DNA from 4 places in the Gordonia humi genome. Region 1 is predicted to be linked to each of the others. Evidence: predicted binding sites of a transcription regulator. Region 1 holds the regulator's gene; each other region holds the start of a gene.
The links. Region 1 encodes LexA, which represses DNA repair genes until DNA is damaged. Its sites were predicted from a motif close to CGAACANNTGTTCG; they were not measured.

Region 1 (3,797 bases):
CAGCCCGCCGTGCTGTCCCTCATCGGCATGGTCGGCGCGGCGGGCGAACGGGCGGGCAAGAACGTCGGCGTGTGCGGTGAGGCGGCGGCAGACCCGCTCCTGGCGTGCGTGCTGGTGGGTCTGGGCGTGCGATCGCTCTCGTCGGCCCCCGCCGCGTCGCCGGCCGTCGGGCTCAAGTTGAGCGCCGTGAGCATGGCTCAGTGTCGCGACGCCGCCCGGGCAGCCTCGACCGCGACGAGTGCGATCGCCGCCCGCGAGGCCGCCCGAGCAGTGATCGGCTAGGGCGTGTCTCCTTTATCTGCGTAGCCAGGTCAGGATTGCGCTGAGGACGGCCCCGGCCCGGTAGGTGATCGCGAGTTTGTCGTAGCGAGTGGCCAGACCGCGCCACTGTTTGATGTAGGCGAACGAACGCTCGACGACGTTGCGGTTCTTGTAGGCGGTGGCATTGAAGGCCGGTGGTCGTCCGCCCTTGCTTCCACGCCGACCACGGGCTGCGATCGTGTCCTGCTTCTCCGGGATCGCCGCGCAGATTCCGCGCCGCCGCAGATAGCCGCGGGTGACGCCGGAGGCGTAGGCGCGGTCGGCGATGACCGTGTCCGGCCGGGTCCGCGGCCTTCCCGGGCCGTGGCGGGGAACGTAAATGTCTTCCAGTACGGCCGGGAGCATGACGCCGTCGTTACGCTGGCCGCCGGTGATCACCACGGCCAGCGGCCGACCGTTGCCGTCGACGGCGTGATGGATCTTCGTGGTCAGTCCTCCACGGGATCGGCCGATGCCGTGACCTGCTGGTTCAATCTCCTCGAAGGGGAGATTCTTGTAATTCGAGGATGCCCCCTGTGTCCTGCTCGGGTCGGGTCGTGTTCGTCGCGTGCTGGTGTGCACGGTTGATCGTGCCGTCGATCGAGACGCTCCAGTCGATGTCCCCGTCGGCGTCAGCGTCGGCAAGGACATGCGCCAGGATCAGGTCCCAGGTTCCATCGGCCGCGTAGCGGCGGTGTCGCTTCCACACCGTCTGCCATGGACCGAACTGATCACGCGGCAGATCCCGCCACGGAATCCCGGCTCGGTACCGATAGGCGATGCCTTCCACAACACGCCTGTTGTCGGCGAACGGACGCGCTTGCTTGCCGGCATTAGACGGCAGCAATGGTTCGATCAGATCCCACTCATCGTCTGTGAACACCTGAAAACGCGATCTCGTGGTTCCCACGAAAGCAGCATGCCGCGCAACGGCGCCCAGACTTGGGAGACACGCCCTAGCAGTGATCGGCCAGGTGCGATCGGCCAGGGCGGCCGGGCGCGCACTCAGATGCGGCGCATCACGGTGACCACTTTGCCGAGGATCGCGGCGTCGTCGCCGGGAATCGGATCGAAGTGTTCGTTGTGCGGCATCAGCCACACGTGTCCGTCCCGACGCTTGAACGTCTTGACGGTGGCCTCGCCGTCGATCATCGCGGCGACGATGTCGCCGTTCTCGGCGACGTTCTGCTGACGCACCACCACCCAGTCGCCGTCGCAGATGGCGGCGTCGACCATCGACTCGCCGACCACGCGGAGCATGAAGAGCGATCCGTCGCCGACGAGTTCCTTGGGCATCGGGAAGACGTCCTCGACCGCCTGCTCGGCCAGGATCGGACCACCCGCGGCGATGCGACCGAGCACCGGGACGAACGTCGGCCTCGGCAGCGACTCCGACGAGTCGTCGGCAGGAGGGGTGCGGTTGTCGTCGCGCACGTTGACCGCCCGGGGGCGATGCGGATCGCGCTTGAGCAGTCCGCGACGCTCGAGCGTGCGGAGCTGGTGCGCCACCGACGATGTGGAGGTGAGGCCGACGGCCTCACCGATCTCTCGGATGCTGGGCGGGTAGCCGCGTTCGCGGACCGACTTGCGAATGACCTCGAGCACCTCCCGCTGGCGCTGCGTCAGGGACGCCTCCAGGGTCGAGGTCGAGAGCAGGGGGTCGGGCTCGTCAGTCATCGTCGGTCCTTCCTCATTGCGCGGTGATCATTCGAACATCGCGATTGGCTCTGCCCCGACACTAGTCGAACAGATCACAGATTTCAAACAATTGTTCGACGTGTTGCTGACATTGTCGGACCCATGGTGTTAACTATCGAACAAGAGTTCTTCGAACAGACGATCGATGAGGAGCATCCGATGAGTCAGGCACTGATCTCGCGCACCGACGAGCAGTACGTCCGCGCTCCCAAGCGCATCCGTGAGAGCACTATGACCTGCGACGTTCCGGTCGTCCGGCTGCGGCCTGTCGCATCGGCCGACACGGTGCGGGCGGGCGAGCGATGCCGACCGACGGGACGGCCGCCGCGTCGAACGGGCGACCCCGCGAGCCGCCGCGGCGAGCAGCCGAAGCAGTGGGAGCCGCGCGCTCGGAGTGCCGTGTCCGCGGAGACGTTCGAACATTCGGCGAGGGCGGTGGCGCCGAGTCGGCATTCGAACATCGACCCGGCGATCCGGCGTCGACGAACGATCGGCGCGCTCGGGGTGGGTGCCGTGCTCGCCGGTGCCGTCTGGCTGGTCGCCGTCGTCGGTTCGAACGTCGAGGACGCGGCCACGCCCTCGACGCCGGGCAGCACCCAGGTGGTTCATGTGCGGACCGGGGAGTCGCTCTCGGACGTCGCGCAGCGGATCGCGCCGACGCTTCCCGTCGCGGGCGTCGTGGAGCAGCTGCGCGAACTGAATCACCTCGACACCGCGGGCCTGCGGGTCAGTCAGCCGCTCGTGGCGCCTGCGTACCGCTAGTCGGGCGCACGTGTGAGTCCCCATGCGGGCGGCGGGTATTCTCGTGACATGCGCTGCCCGTTCTGCAAGAACGACGACACACGAGTGGTGGACTCCCGCGTCGGAGACGACGGCATGGCGATCCGCCGCCGTCGATCGTGCGCGGAGTGCGGTCGCCGATTCAGCACCGTCGAGACCGCGGTCCTCTCCGTCCTGAAACGCAACGGCGTGTCTGAGCCGTTCAGTCGCGAGAAGGTCATGAAGGGTGTTCGCCGTGCCTGCCAGGGAAGGCATGTCAACGAGGACGAACTCGCGAAGCTCGCGTCGCAGGTCGAGGACGCGGTTCGCGGGTCGGGTTCGGCGGAGATCCCCAGCAACGAGGTGGGACTGGCGATCCTGCGACCGCTCCGTGATCTCGACGAGGTCGCCTACCTGCGGTTCGCGTCGGTCTACAAGTCGTTCGAGTCCGCGGACGACTTCCAACACGAGATCGACGAGCTGCGCAATCGCGTGTGAGGGTCGCCGATCGACGGCGTCAGAAGCCGTCGATCGCCTTGCGGACCCGCTTCTCCGAGACCGGCCCGTCCGTGCCGAGCTGCTGGGCGAAGAGACTGACGCGCAACTCCTCCAGCTGCCACTGCACCATCTCGTTCAGCGCGTCGTGGCGAGACTCCGGCACCTGCGCGAGCCGCTGATTCCATGCGGCCACCAGCCGATCGATCACGGCCGTGCCCGCGTTGTCCCGGGACGCGGACGCCGGCAGGGCGTCCAGGCGCAGACGTGCGGCCTCCAGGTAGCGGGGAAGTGCGCGTAGGCGAGGTCCGGGCGTGACGCCGACGAAACCGTCGAAGACAAGATTCGCGATCTGATCGGCCACGTCGTCGGCGGCGAGGGTGCCCACGTGTCGATCGACGGCGCGTCGGACCTGCGCGTACTCGGCGAAGGCGTCGACCGCGGCCATGAAGTAGTCGGGTGCGGCGGACCTGACGGTGGGCGCGAGCCGGGCCGAGAGAGCGTCGAAGTCGGCCGCCGATCGAATGCGTGCGACGGCGGTGTCG
Region 2 (3,797 bases), 1.2 Mb from region 1:
GATCCTCATCCGATACCGATGCTTGGCCCGCGTCCGCGTCAACGAACGCACCGGCCCCGAACCCACATCAACCGCATCGACATCAACCGCATCGACATCAACCACCCGACCCGGATGCGAACACGGCAACAACCCCAACTCCGGCACCAACCACGAATTCAACGCCCGAGCCCGCACCGTGATCCCCTCCGGCGTCGTGATCTCCGTCCACACCACACCAGTCGCATCAACGATCAGATCATCGACCCACCCGCGAACATGAGTCTTCAGCCCATGATGGAACCGACAGCGCGGGACGAGATTGCACGGACACGTCGGACCACCAGCCGCCGGATCCGCATGATCGTATTCCTGGACATGGTCCAAGTCGCAGTTCCACGCGGCCTCGACACATCCGATCACCGAGCACTCACCGTGCAGTGCACGCACCGCGGTATCGCACGCCGCCGTCGGCCGGTACCCGTCGGCGGCCTGCGCGGTCCCGTTCATCAGCTCACCCACATCCAAGGTGCGGGCGGTGGTGTCACCCCGCTGCGCGACCTCGCGAGCATGCTCGGCCGAGATCGGACCGAACCCGTCGAGGAACGCCGGCGTCTCCGAATCACCCTCCAGGGTTTCGCGGCGGGCGATCACATGCAGCACGATCTTGCTCGCACGCCCGGCGATCTCCTCCTCCGACAACCGAGCCGGACAGTCATCCTCACCACACCGACAGGTGAACGGCACACCACGCAGACGAGCGATCGCCGCATCCGAGCGACGCACCTGCTTACTCCGCGGATCGTCCTCGCACACCCCGTCGACAACAGCGTCGAGTGACTTCGACGCGAGTTCGACATCCTCGGCGGCAGCAGTGACCGATAACTCCGACAGTTCCGCATCGACCGGAGCCGTGACGACCTTCTTCCCGACCTTGGCCGCCTCCCGAGCAGCCAGCGCCGCATCAACGTCGTACTCTGCGACGACACCGTTGACCGTCATCACCACGCGGCTCGCCGACAGAGCACCCATCTCCCGCAACCGCGCCGCGGCCTCGTGATCGATCACCGCGAGAACATCCTCATCGAGCACACCCTCGGTCTGCGCCAACGCGGCGTGAAACCAGCCCGGCGTCACCACCCCATCACGCATCAGCGTGCCCAGTTCGGGGACACGCTCCACCATCGAGATCGCCCGATCAACGAACCGCTCCGCAGTGAACTGCCTACTACCGGTCAACACCGCATACGAGGCCGCGGTCTGGCACAGCGGATCGTAGACCCGCGAGAACGAGTCCACACCGACCTCCGACGCCGCATCGACGGCGGCAGCGACCTTGCCCTCCCACACCCGGTAGACCGCGACGTACCGCTGCCACAGGATGAAACCCTGAAACGAATCCGACCGCGCCGCGAACTGCAACAACGCCGCCTGATCGACATCAGCACCCTGCGCCGTCTCCGGCATCGCGATCCGAACGATGATCGCACCATCCTCGACCGCGATCGTCGAGGCTTTCTGGTCCCCCAACGTGGTGTGCATCCCAACCCCCATGATCGAACGTACATTCGATTATAGTGAGATGTGTCACCCTTAGTCAAGGGGTGTTTCAGACAGGAAGCACGGCGAAGCGGCCTGCAATAGGAAGACCAGACCCCGTCCCCTGTCACATCGATTCTCGCCCGTTCGTCCGCGATGCCGCGTCCGCGAGTGGACGGCCGACGGTGCCGAAGCCCTCTCAGAGATCCGTGATCCGCGGCGGATCGGCACCCGGCCGCGAGACGGTGACGGCCGCGGCTCTGACGGCGAAGCCGAGCACGTCGGCCCACGCGTCCGACGACATCGCCCGCACACCGCCGACCGTCAGCTCGTGTTCCAGGTGGAGTCGAGCGAGCAGCGCGCCGAGAACGGTGTCACCGGCGCCGATGGTGTCGACGACCTCGGCTTTCACACCTGGAGATCGGACGACGCCGGACGAGGTGACCGCCGCGATCCCGTCCGCGCCCAGCGTCACGACGACGGCCTCCGCGCCCGCCTCGATCCAGGACCGCACCACGGGAAGCACGTCGTCGAGCGTCGACTCCTCCGCGACGTCGGCCAGCCAGGCGATGTCGTCGATCGAGGCCTTCACGATCGTGGTGTGGGCCAGCCGCTCAACGAAGCGGGCACGGTACGCGGCCGGGTCATCGATGACTGCGGCGCGGATGTTCGGGTCGACGACGGTCACCCGCCCAGCCGCGGATTCGCGCGCAAGCACGGCGTCGTACACCGACGCTCCCGGTTCCAAGACCATCGACAACGTGCCGAGCACCACCGCGCGGACGTCGTCGGGCAGCGGCCCGGGATCGGCGACGAGCCGGTCCGCGGTGCCGTTCACGTAGAAGCCGTAGCGGACCGCGCCGGGATCGGAGGTGTCGGTCACGGCGAGCGTCGTCAGCTCGTCCCCGCGCTGCACGAGGTCGAGGTCCACTCCCTCATCGCGCAGACGCGCGGCCAGGGAGTTCCCGAAGCCGTCGGTCGAGATCCGCGACAGGAACCCGGTATCGGCGCCGAGTCGGGCCATGGCGATCGCCGCATTGAACGGACCGCCGCCCAATGCCGGTCGCAGCGCCGCCGATCCGTCGCCGGCCACGGTCGGCACCAGGTCGACGAGTGCTTCACCACCCACGATGATCATGTGTCACAACACCTCCGAGTCGAGGCCCGGTGCCCCGACAACGGTTCGATGCTATCGACATCGGACTCGACCGGTACCGCGATCACCGCGCGCAGACGGGACGTGTGCTCGGAGCCGGTCACTATACGAGGTCGGCTCCGAGCAGAGGTTCCATCCACGCGAGCAAGACCACGGCTGGTCGAGCCGTTCGACGCCGCAGGGGAGCCGGAGTCGAAACCCTCGCGGCACAGCTCCTACGCCTGCCCGATCACCTCGCCGAGCACCTCGACCAGACGCGCAGCGTATCCCGGCAGAGCATCCGGGTCGGCGATCACGCCGAGCGTCGTGCGTGCGCCGAGGATCAGACCGGTCACCGACAGCGAGTAGCCGATGAGCGGCGAGAACGCGGTCAATCGTGTGATCGGTCGGCCCAGGACCGAACGGACCTGTGTGAACCCCGGGTTGATGCCGATGTGCACGTCCGGACTCATCCGCTCCATCGACGAGGCGACGATCTGCCGCATATCGGCCCATGCGATGTCGGGTCCGTCGTCGGTCGCGGCCAGGGCCAGTCCCAGATCGCGCTCCTCGATGAGCTTCAGCTCGTCCCGGGCCCGCGCGATCTGCGCGTCCAGATCCGACACCTCACCGGGCAGGTTGAGCAGTGCGACGGCGACGGCGTTGCCGGTGTGCCGGAACGACGGGTCGAGGGTCACCGGCAGGTTCACGCGGATGTTCCGTGCCGTCGTACCCGTCGGCGGAGCGATGCTCAATGCACTGCCGATGGCCGCGACGAGGAACTCGTGGACCGACGCTTCGTGGGCGCGGGCGGCTCGCCGCAGATCGCGGGTCGACGCCGAGAACACGGCTGTCTCGCGTCGGCCGCCGTCGGTGAGCGTCGGCCAGCCGCGCCCCTCGACGCCGTCGGCCCACTGCTGCTCGAACGCCGCGCGCGCGGCGGCCAGCCTGTCCTCGTCGGGGGCGCCGACGCGGAAGCGGGGCGAGGTGGCGAAGCGATCGAAACTCGACAGGTCGTCGGAATCGGCGAGGAGAGCCGCGAACGCGGCGCCGGCGATCCCGTCCGACAGACTGTGATGCACGGTGAGCAGCAAGTATTGGGAATCGGTCGACGTCAGCAGAGTCAACCGCCAGTACGGATTCG
Region 3 (3,797 bases), 380 kb from region 1:
CGCACCCCGATGCGACGGTGCAGAGCGCCTCGCTCGATCACGCCATGTGGTTCCTGCGTCCGTTCCGCGCCGACGACTGGCTGCTGTACGACCAGACCTCGCCGTCGGCGTCGCACGCGCGTTCGCTGACCCAGGGCCGGATCTACGATCGGGCCGGCCGCATGGTCGCGGCGGTGACCCAGGAGGGCCTCACGCGCACCGGCGTGCCCGAGGGCAAGGCCACCTTCATCGCGGTGCGCGAGTGACGCCGCTCATCGGGGTCCTGGCACTGCAGGGCGATGTGCGCGAGCACACGGCGGGTCTGCGGGCGGCCGGGGCGGACGTCCTGCCGGTGCGACGCGTGAGCGAACTCGACCGCGTCGACGGGATCGTGATCCCCGGCGGGGAGTCGACGGCCATGAGTCGCCTGCTCGGCGTGTTCGATCTGTTCGACCCGCTGCGGGCGCGGCTGCGCGACGGCCTGCCCGCCTACGGCTCCTGCGCCGGGATGATCATGCTCGCCTCGGCGATCCTCGACACGCGCGCCGATGCGCGACACCTCGACGCCCTCGACATCACGGTGCGGCGCAACGCATTCGGACGGCAAGTCGAGTCGTTCGAGACCGATCTGGAGTTCCGCGGCATCACCGATGTCGCGGACGCCGCTCCGATGCGCGCGGTGTTCATCCGCGCGCCGTGGGTCGAGTCGGTCGGCGAGAACGTCGACGTTCTGGCCACCGTCCCGCAGGGCCCGGCGGCCGGGCGCGTCGTCGCCGTCCGACAGGCGAACGTGCTGGCCACCTCGTTCCATCCGGAGGTCACCGGCGACCATCGAGTGCACGGGTACTTCGTCGACATGGTTCGGGCGGCGTAAGATTTCACAGTCACTTCCGGTGCGGACAGCGCCGGGACTGCGTACACGGAAGGGATCACCACCATGAGCGGCCACTCCAAATGGGCCACCACCAAGCACAAGAAGGCGGCCATCGACGCCAAGCGCGGCAAGATGTTCGCCAAGCTGATCAAGAACATCGAGGTGGCCGCCCGTACGGGTGGTGGTGATCCTGCGGGCAACCCGACGCTCTACGACGCGATCCAGAAGGCGAAGAAGTCGTCGGTCCCGAACGACAACATCGAGCGCGCCCGCAAGCGCGGCGGCGGTGAAGAGGGCGGCGGCGCCGACTGGCAGAACATCACCTACGAGGGCTACGGCCCGAACGGCGTGGCGATCCTGATCGAGTGCCTCACCGACAACCGCAACCGTGCGGCCACCGAGGTCCGCACCGCGATGAGCCGCAACGGCGGCAACATGGCCGACCCGGGTTCGGTCTCGTACCTGTTCACCCGTAAGGGCGTCGTGACGCTCGAGAAGGGCGACCAGACCGAGGACGACGTCCTGATGGCGGTTCTCGACGCCGGCGCCGAAGAGGTCACCGACCTCGGCGAGACCTTCGAGGTGGTCAGCGAACCGGGCGACCTCGTGGCCGTGCGCACCGCGCTGCAGGAGGCGGGCATCGACTACGACTCTGCCGAACCGGACTTCCGCGCGTCGGTCGAGGTCGCGGTGGACGTCGACGGCGCTCGCAAGATGATGAAGCTCATCGACGCCCTCGAGGACTCCGACGACGTGCAGAACGTCTACAGCAACGTCGACATCAGCGACGAGGTGCTCGCACAGCTCGACGAGGACTGACCTCCTTAGACGAAGGCCCGGCACCGCGATCGGCGGACGCCGGGCCTTCGCCGTCGGCACGGCCGTGTCGGCGGCGCGATGCGGGGCGACCATGCGATACAATCTCGAACAACTGTTCGTAATCGGGAGAGGTGGGTCGCGAAGGTGCGCGTGATGGGCGTCGATCCGGGGCTGACGAGGTGCGGTGTCGCACTGGTGGAGTCCGGCTCGGGTCGTAAGGTCACCGCGCTCGACGTCGACGTCGTGCGCACCCCGGCCGCCATGGATCTGGCCGAGCGGCTGCTGAAGATCCACACGGCCGTCGAGCACTGGCTCGACACGCATCGACCGGACGTGGTGGCCGTCGAGCGCGTCTTCGCGCAGCGTCAGGTGAGCACCGCGATGGGCACCGCGCAGGCGGCGGGCGTCGTCGCCCTGGCCGCCGCGCAGCGCGACATCCCGGTCCGCTTCCACACGCCGTCGGAGGTCAAGGCCGCGGTCACCGGTTCCGGTCGCGCCGACAAGGCCCAGGTGACGATGATGATCACCCGGATCCTCGGGATGCAGACCGCGCCTAAGCCCGCCGACGCCGCGGACGCCCTCGCGCTGGCGGTCTGCCACTGCTGGCGCGGTCCCCTGAACGACCGGATGGAGGAGGCCGCCGCGAAGGCCAAGGCGGCTCAGGATCGGCACCGTGCGCGCCTGAAGGCGGCACAGGAGGAGGCTGCAGCACGATGATCAGGTCTGTCTCGGGAGAGGTCGTCGAGATCGCCCTCGACCACGTCGTCGTCGAATGCGCTGGCGTCGGCTACCGGGTGCTGGCGACGCCGCCGACCATCGGCAGACTCACCCGCGGGGAGCATGCGCGCCTGCTCACGTCGATGATCGTGCGCGAGGACTCGATGACCCTGTACGGATTCACCGATCCGGAGGCGCGTGAGCTGTTCGGTCTGCTGCAGACCGTCACCGGCGTCGGACCCCGGCTCGCGATGGCCACCCTGGCCGTCCTCGAACCGGACAGTCTGCGTCGCGCGCTCGCCGAATCGGACGCCAAGGCGCTGACCGCGGTGCCCGGCATCGGCAAGCGGGTGGCCGAGCGTCTGGTCGTGGAACTGCGCGACAAGGTGGCCGCCGCCCCGGTCGGAGCGGGTGTGCCCGGTGCCCCGGAGACGGGCGTCGGAGCCCAGGTGGTCGAGGCGCTCATCGGTCTCGGCTTCACCGAGAACGCCGCGCAGCAGGCGGTCGCCGCCGTTCTGGCCGGACAACCCGACGCCGACTCCGCGACGCTGCTGCGGACCGCGCTCGCCGGACTCGGACCGCGTCGATGACCGACGGTTTCGACGCCGACGACGGATTTCTCACGGCCGACGCCATCCCCGCCGACCGTGATCTCGACGCGAGCCTACGACCGAGCAGCCTCGCCGAGTTCGTCGGGCAGCCGAAGGTCCGGGAACAGCTCGAACTCGTCCTGCACGCCGCGCGAGGGCGCGGACGGACTCCCGACCACATCCTGCTGTCGGGTCCGCCCGGACTCGGCAAGACGTCGCTGGCGATGATCATCGCCAGCGAGATGGGATCGGCCATCCGCATCACGTCCGGCCCGGCGATCGAGCGGGCGGGCGACCTCGCGGCCATGCTGTCGAATCTCGTCGAGGGCGACGTCCTGTTCATCGACGAGATCCACCGCATCGCCCGGCCCGCCGAGGAGATGCTCTACATGGCGATGGAGGACTTCCGCGTCGACGTCGTCGTCGGCAAGGGGCCCGGCGCCACGTCGATCCCGCTGGAGATCGCACCGTTCACCCTGGTCGGCGCGACGACGCGGTCGGGCGCGCTGACCGGACCTCTCCGCGACCGATTCGGCTTCACCGCGCACATGGAGTTCTACGAGGCCGCCGAACTGGTCCGCGTGCTGGTGCGGTCCGCGCAGATCCTCGACATCGACATCGACGCCGATGCGGCCGCCGAGGTCGCCGGACGCTCACGCGGGACCCCGCGTATCGCCAACCGACTCCTGCGGCGCGTCCGCGACTACGCCGAGGTCCGCGGCGACGGCCGCGTCGACGTGGCCGCCGCACGTGCGGCACTGGCCGTCTACGACGTCGACGAGCTCGGACTCGACCGGCTCGACCGTGCCGTCCTCGGC
Region 4 (3,797 bases), 1.8 Mb from region 1:
CCGAGATGTCGCCGTCGGTGTGCGCGATGGCGTTCCCGAGGAGGTTCCCGAGGACTTGCCGTAGGCGCAGCCGGTCGCCGGAGACCATCGTCGCCGGGTCGAATCCGTTCAGATCCAAGTCGATCCGACGTCCCGGAGCGGACGCCCGGGTCGCCTCCACCGAATCGGTGAGCAGCGGAAGCACGTCGACCAGTGCCAGGTCGAGCGGCCGCTGCGCGTCCAGTCGAGCCAGCACGAGAAGGTCTTCGACGAGCATTGTCATGCGATCGGCCTCGCCGGAGATACGTCGCACCGCATCGCTCGGATCGGGAGCGGCACCGATCGACATGAGTTCGGCGAAACCTTTGATCGAGGTGAGCGGGGTCCGCAGCTCATGCGACGCGTCGGCGACGAACCGTCGCATCTTCTCTTCGGACGCTCGCGCCTGCTGTTCGGACGCCGCAGTCGCCGCGAACGCGCCCTGGATCTGCGCCAGCATCGAGTTGACCGACTCGCCGAGGCTGCCGACTTCGGTGTTCGCCGGTCTCGGCGGGACGCGCCGGTTCAGATCACCGCCGGCGATCGCATGCGCGGTCTCCTCGACGCGGCGCAGCGGACGCAGACTCGTGCGCACCAACAGGTAGCTGAGGCCGCCGATGAGGAGCACGACGATCAGTCCCACTCCGACCTGCAGCCAGATGAGCCTGGTCATGGTCGCGTCGACGTCCGAGAGAGGGATCGCGACGACGCTGACGACACCGTCCGAGGTGCTCTTCACCGCACGCCATTTCGGTCCGCTGCCCACCGAATCGACGGTGCTCGGCGCAGCGTTGCCCGCGGGCAACGCGGACAGATCGGGTACCGACCCGAAGTCGTTGAAGGTGATCTCGAATCCATTGGGCAGGGCCGTGGCCACGAAGTACTGGGACGGTGGTCGCCTCGGCCCGGGTGGCCCGGGTTCGTCGATCTCGCGGGGCCCCCGCGGCTGAGCCCAGCCGTTGATCGCATCGTTCAGACCGGAGTCGACGCGTGAGACCAGGTCGCTGCGCATCGCTGAGGTGACCGCCACCCCGGACGCACCGAGACCCACGAGCACGAGAACGACCGTCAGCAGGACCAACGTCACCCGCAGCGGCATGGCCTTGATCCGTGCGGGAAGTCCGCTCATCGCGGCTCGCGCATCACGTAGCCGACGCCGCGGAGGGTGTGGATGAGGCGGACCGGGCCGGTGTCGATCTTGCGCCGCAGGTACGAGACATACGATTCGACGACGTTCACATCGCCGCCGAAGTCGTAGTTCCAGACGTGGTCGAGAATCCGCGGCTTGGACAGGACGGTGCCCGCGTTCACCATGAAGTACCGGAGCAACGTGAACTCGGTGGGCGAGAGTGCGACCAGCTCCCCCGCCTTGAACACCTCGTGGGTGTCCTCGTCGAGTTCGAGGTCGGCGAACACGATGCGTGACGGCTCACTTGCCTTCTCGCCACTTCCGTTGCGCCGCAGTAGGACTCCGATCCGGGCGATCACCTCCTCGAGGCTGAACGGCTTGGTCACGTAGTCGTCGCCGCCGATGGTGAGTCCGTTGACCTTGTCCTCAACCGAGTCACGTGCCGACAGGAACAACGCCGGCGCATCGATGCCGTCCGCACGGAGACGGCGCAGGAGGCCGAATCCGTCCATTCCGGGCATCATCACGTCCAGAATCAGAATGTCGGGCTTGTAGGTGCGTGCGATGTCGATGGCCGCCGGGCCGTCGGCCGCACTCTTGACCTCGTGCCCCTGGAATTTCAGAGAGACCGTGAGCAGTTCACGAATGTTCTCCTCATCGTCGACGACGAGGATCTTGGCGGCAGGGGTATCGACCATAGTTCCCCACTATGCCCGCTGCTTCTGCATCGGCGCTGACCGAAGGCTGGGAGGTTCCTGTGAACGCACACCCTTCTGATTTAGAACGTTCTTTCGATATTACTGTTGTTCTCATCACTTCATTGATCTATACTTAGAACATCAGTTCGATGAACGTTCGGTCTGCTCGATCAGCTGGACCGGTTCTTTGAAGGAACGGGGTGGTGATCATGACGAACGGTGTGGGTATCGATCTCGATCGTTTCAGGATCGCCGGTGAGGATGGTGGTGCTCGTCTGCATGATCTGCGGGCGATCGAGGGTGCTGCGATGTTCGAACGGTTCCAGACGGTGTACCGGATGCTGGTCAGTGCGGCCGCGGCGGCTGGTGTGGGGTTGGATGCGGTGGATCTGCGAGTGGTCGACGTGTTCGCGTCGGTCTCGCGGGAGGTGGCGGTGTCTTTGTGTGTGTCGGCCGGCGCGGCCGATCGTCAGGTCCATCACGCGACCGAAGCCGTCGAACGTCTGCCGCAGGTCGCCCGGTTGTTGCGGGACGGGGTGATCGGTGTCGCCGCGTTCGATGCGGTGATCTTGCAGGTGACCGGTGTCGAGGGCCCCGACCTGGTGGCCGCGATCGATGCGACCACGGCGGCGGATCTGGCCGAGATGGGCGGTGTGTCACGCGGGGATGCCGACCAGTCGGCGCGTCGTGCGGTTGCTGAGCTCGATCCGGACGGATTGCGCGCCAAGCGCGAAGCGCGCGGTAAGGGCGTGACGGTCTCGCATGAGGTCGACGGTTCGGATGTGGCGATCTCGACGTCGCCGGAGGACGCGGCTCGTATCGACACGTCGCTGACCGCGGTGGCCGAGACCGCGTGCAAGCATGACCCGCGGGGTAAGGCCGAGCGTCGTCATGATGCAGCGGTCGCGTTGTTGACCGGGGGTCGGTTCGCGTGCGCGTGTGGGCGCGACGACTGCCCGGTCACCGCGCCGGCCGAGGAGATCGCCGCCGCGCTCGCCAAGATCGTGGTCCACGTGGTCGCCGATGCCGCCACGATCGCCGGGGACGCCGACAAGGCGGGGTGGATGGACGGGTTCGGTGTGATCGACCCGCATCACGTCCGGGAGGTTGCTGCTCGTGGGGATGCGATCCTGCGGCCGTTGGACATCGCGGGTCTGGCTGATGGTGCGGCGCAGGCGGGTAATCCGTATCGGCCGACGGCGGCATGCGATACCGCGGTCCGCGCCGTGCACGGTGTGTGCAGCGAACCCGGGTGCGAGCGCCCGGCATGGAAGTCAGATCTCGATCATGTCGTCGAGTTCAATCATGAGGATCCGGCTGCCGGTGGTGCGACATGCCCGTGCAATCTCAACAGCAAGTGCCGTCTGCACCACCTGTACAAGACGTTCGCGGACGGGTGGATCGATGACCAGATCATCGACGCGAACGGCGTCATCTGGTCGGAGGTGACGACGCCGACGGGGTACACGGTGCGGTCGCGGGCCCGGAACATGTGGTTGCTGCCGGAGGTGGGGTCGGTGCCGTGTCGGCACGGCGAGCCCGTCGCCCCGGGTGTGGTCGACGACGCCGATCAGCCGTCCCGGTCGAGGTCGCGGACCAAGGCCAAGCACGCGTATCGGATGCAGATCCGGTCCCGCCGCCGATATGTCACCGCATGCGAGGCGACGGCTCGCGCGGCCGACCTCGACTCGGCCGCCCCACCGCCGTTCTGATCACCTCCGCATCATCGGCGATGCGAACACGCCCTGCGTCAGCCGAACGTCGCCGAGCCACGCCGCCAATTCGACGGCTCGTTCCCCGAGCGCCCGAACGCCTTCGGGCGGAACGTCCTCCAGCAGTTGACAACGGATGCGGTCGTCGTCCTGCACCCAACCGCCGACGATGCGGCCGTCCCACCACGCCGTCTGACCGCCGTTGCCGGTCGTGTCGAACAGATGCTTCACGTGCCGATC

Region 2: the regulator LexA is predicted to act here: its motif matches at 1,537-1,550, upstream of BKA16_RS08000 (DUF222 domain-containing protein).
Region 3: the regulator LexA is predicted to act here: its motif matches at 1,778-1,791, upstream of ruvC (crossover junction endodeoxyribonuclease RuvC).
Region 4: the regulator LexA is predicted to act here: its motif matches at 1,981-1,994, upstream of BKA16_RS21800 (DUF222 domain-containing protein).

Annotation. Positions count from the first base shown of each region.
Region 1 is NZ_JACIFP010000001.1:2,949,136-2,952,932, forward strand. Features, by position in the region: gene BKA16_RS13530 (phosphoenolpyruvate--protein phosphotransferase) at 1-282, shown strand, start outside; partial or broken gene BKA16_RS13535 (IS5 family transposase) at 295-1,210, opposite strand; gene lexA (transcriptional repressor LexA) at 1,306-1,977, opposite strand; gene BKA16_RS13545 (LysM peptidoglycan-binding domain-containing protein) at 2,101-2,760, shown strand; gene nrdR (transcriptional regulator NrdR) at 2,809-3,255, shown strand; gene hrpA (ATP-dependent RNA helicase HrpA) at 3,275-3,797, opposite strand, start outside.
Region 2 is NZ_JACIFP010000001.1:1,713,388-1,717,184, reverse strand. Features, by position in the region: gene BKA16_RS08000 (DUF222 domain-containing protein) at 1-1,521, opposite strand, end outside; gene BKA16_RS07995 (carbohydrate kinase family protein) at 1,718-2,656, opposite strand; gene BKA16_RS07990 (wax ester/triacylglycerol synthase domain-containing protein) at 2,890-3,797, opposite strand, start outside.
Region 3 is NZ_JACIFP010000001.1:3,329,019-3,332,815, reverse strand. Features, by position in the region: gene BKA16_RS15285 (acyl-CoA thioesterase domain-containing protein) at 1-245, shown strand, start outside; gene pdxT (pyridoxal 5'-phosphate synthase glutaminase subunit PdxT) at 242-853, shown strand; gene BKA16_RS15275 (YebC/PmpR family DNA-binding transcriptional regulator) at 917-1,672, shown strand; gene ruvC (crossover junction endodeoxyribonuclease RuvC) at 1,817-2,389, shown strand; gene ruvA (Holliday junction branch migration protein RuvA) at 2,386-2,979, shown strand; gene ruvB (Holliday junction branch migration DNA helicase RuvB) at 2,976-3,797, shown strand, end outside.
Region 4 is NZ_JACIFP010000001.1:4,707,872-4,711,668, forward strand. Features, by position in the region: gene BKA16_RS21790 (sensor histidine kinase) at 1-1,147, opposite strand, end outside; gene BKA16_RS21795 (response regulator transcription factor) at 1,144-1,845, opposite strand; gene BKA16_RS21800 (DUF222 domain-containing protein) at 2,055-3,557, shown strand; gene BKA16_RS21805 (winged helix DNA-binding domain-containing protein) at 3,558-3,797, opposite strand, start outside.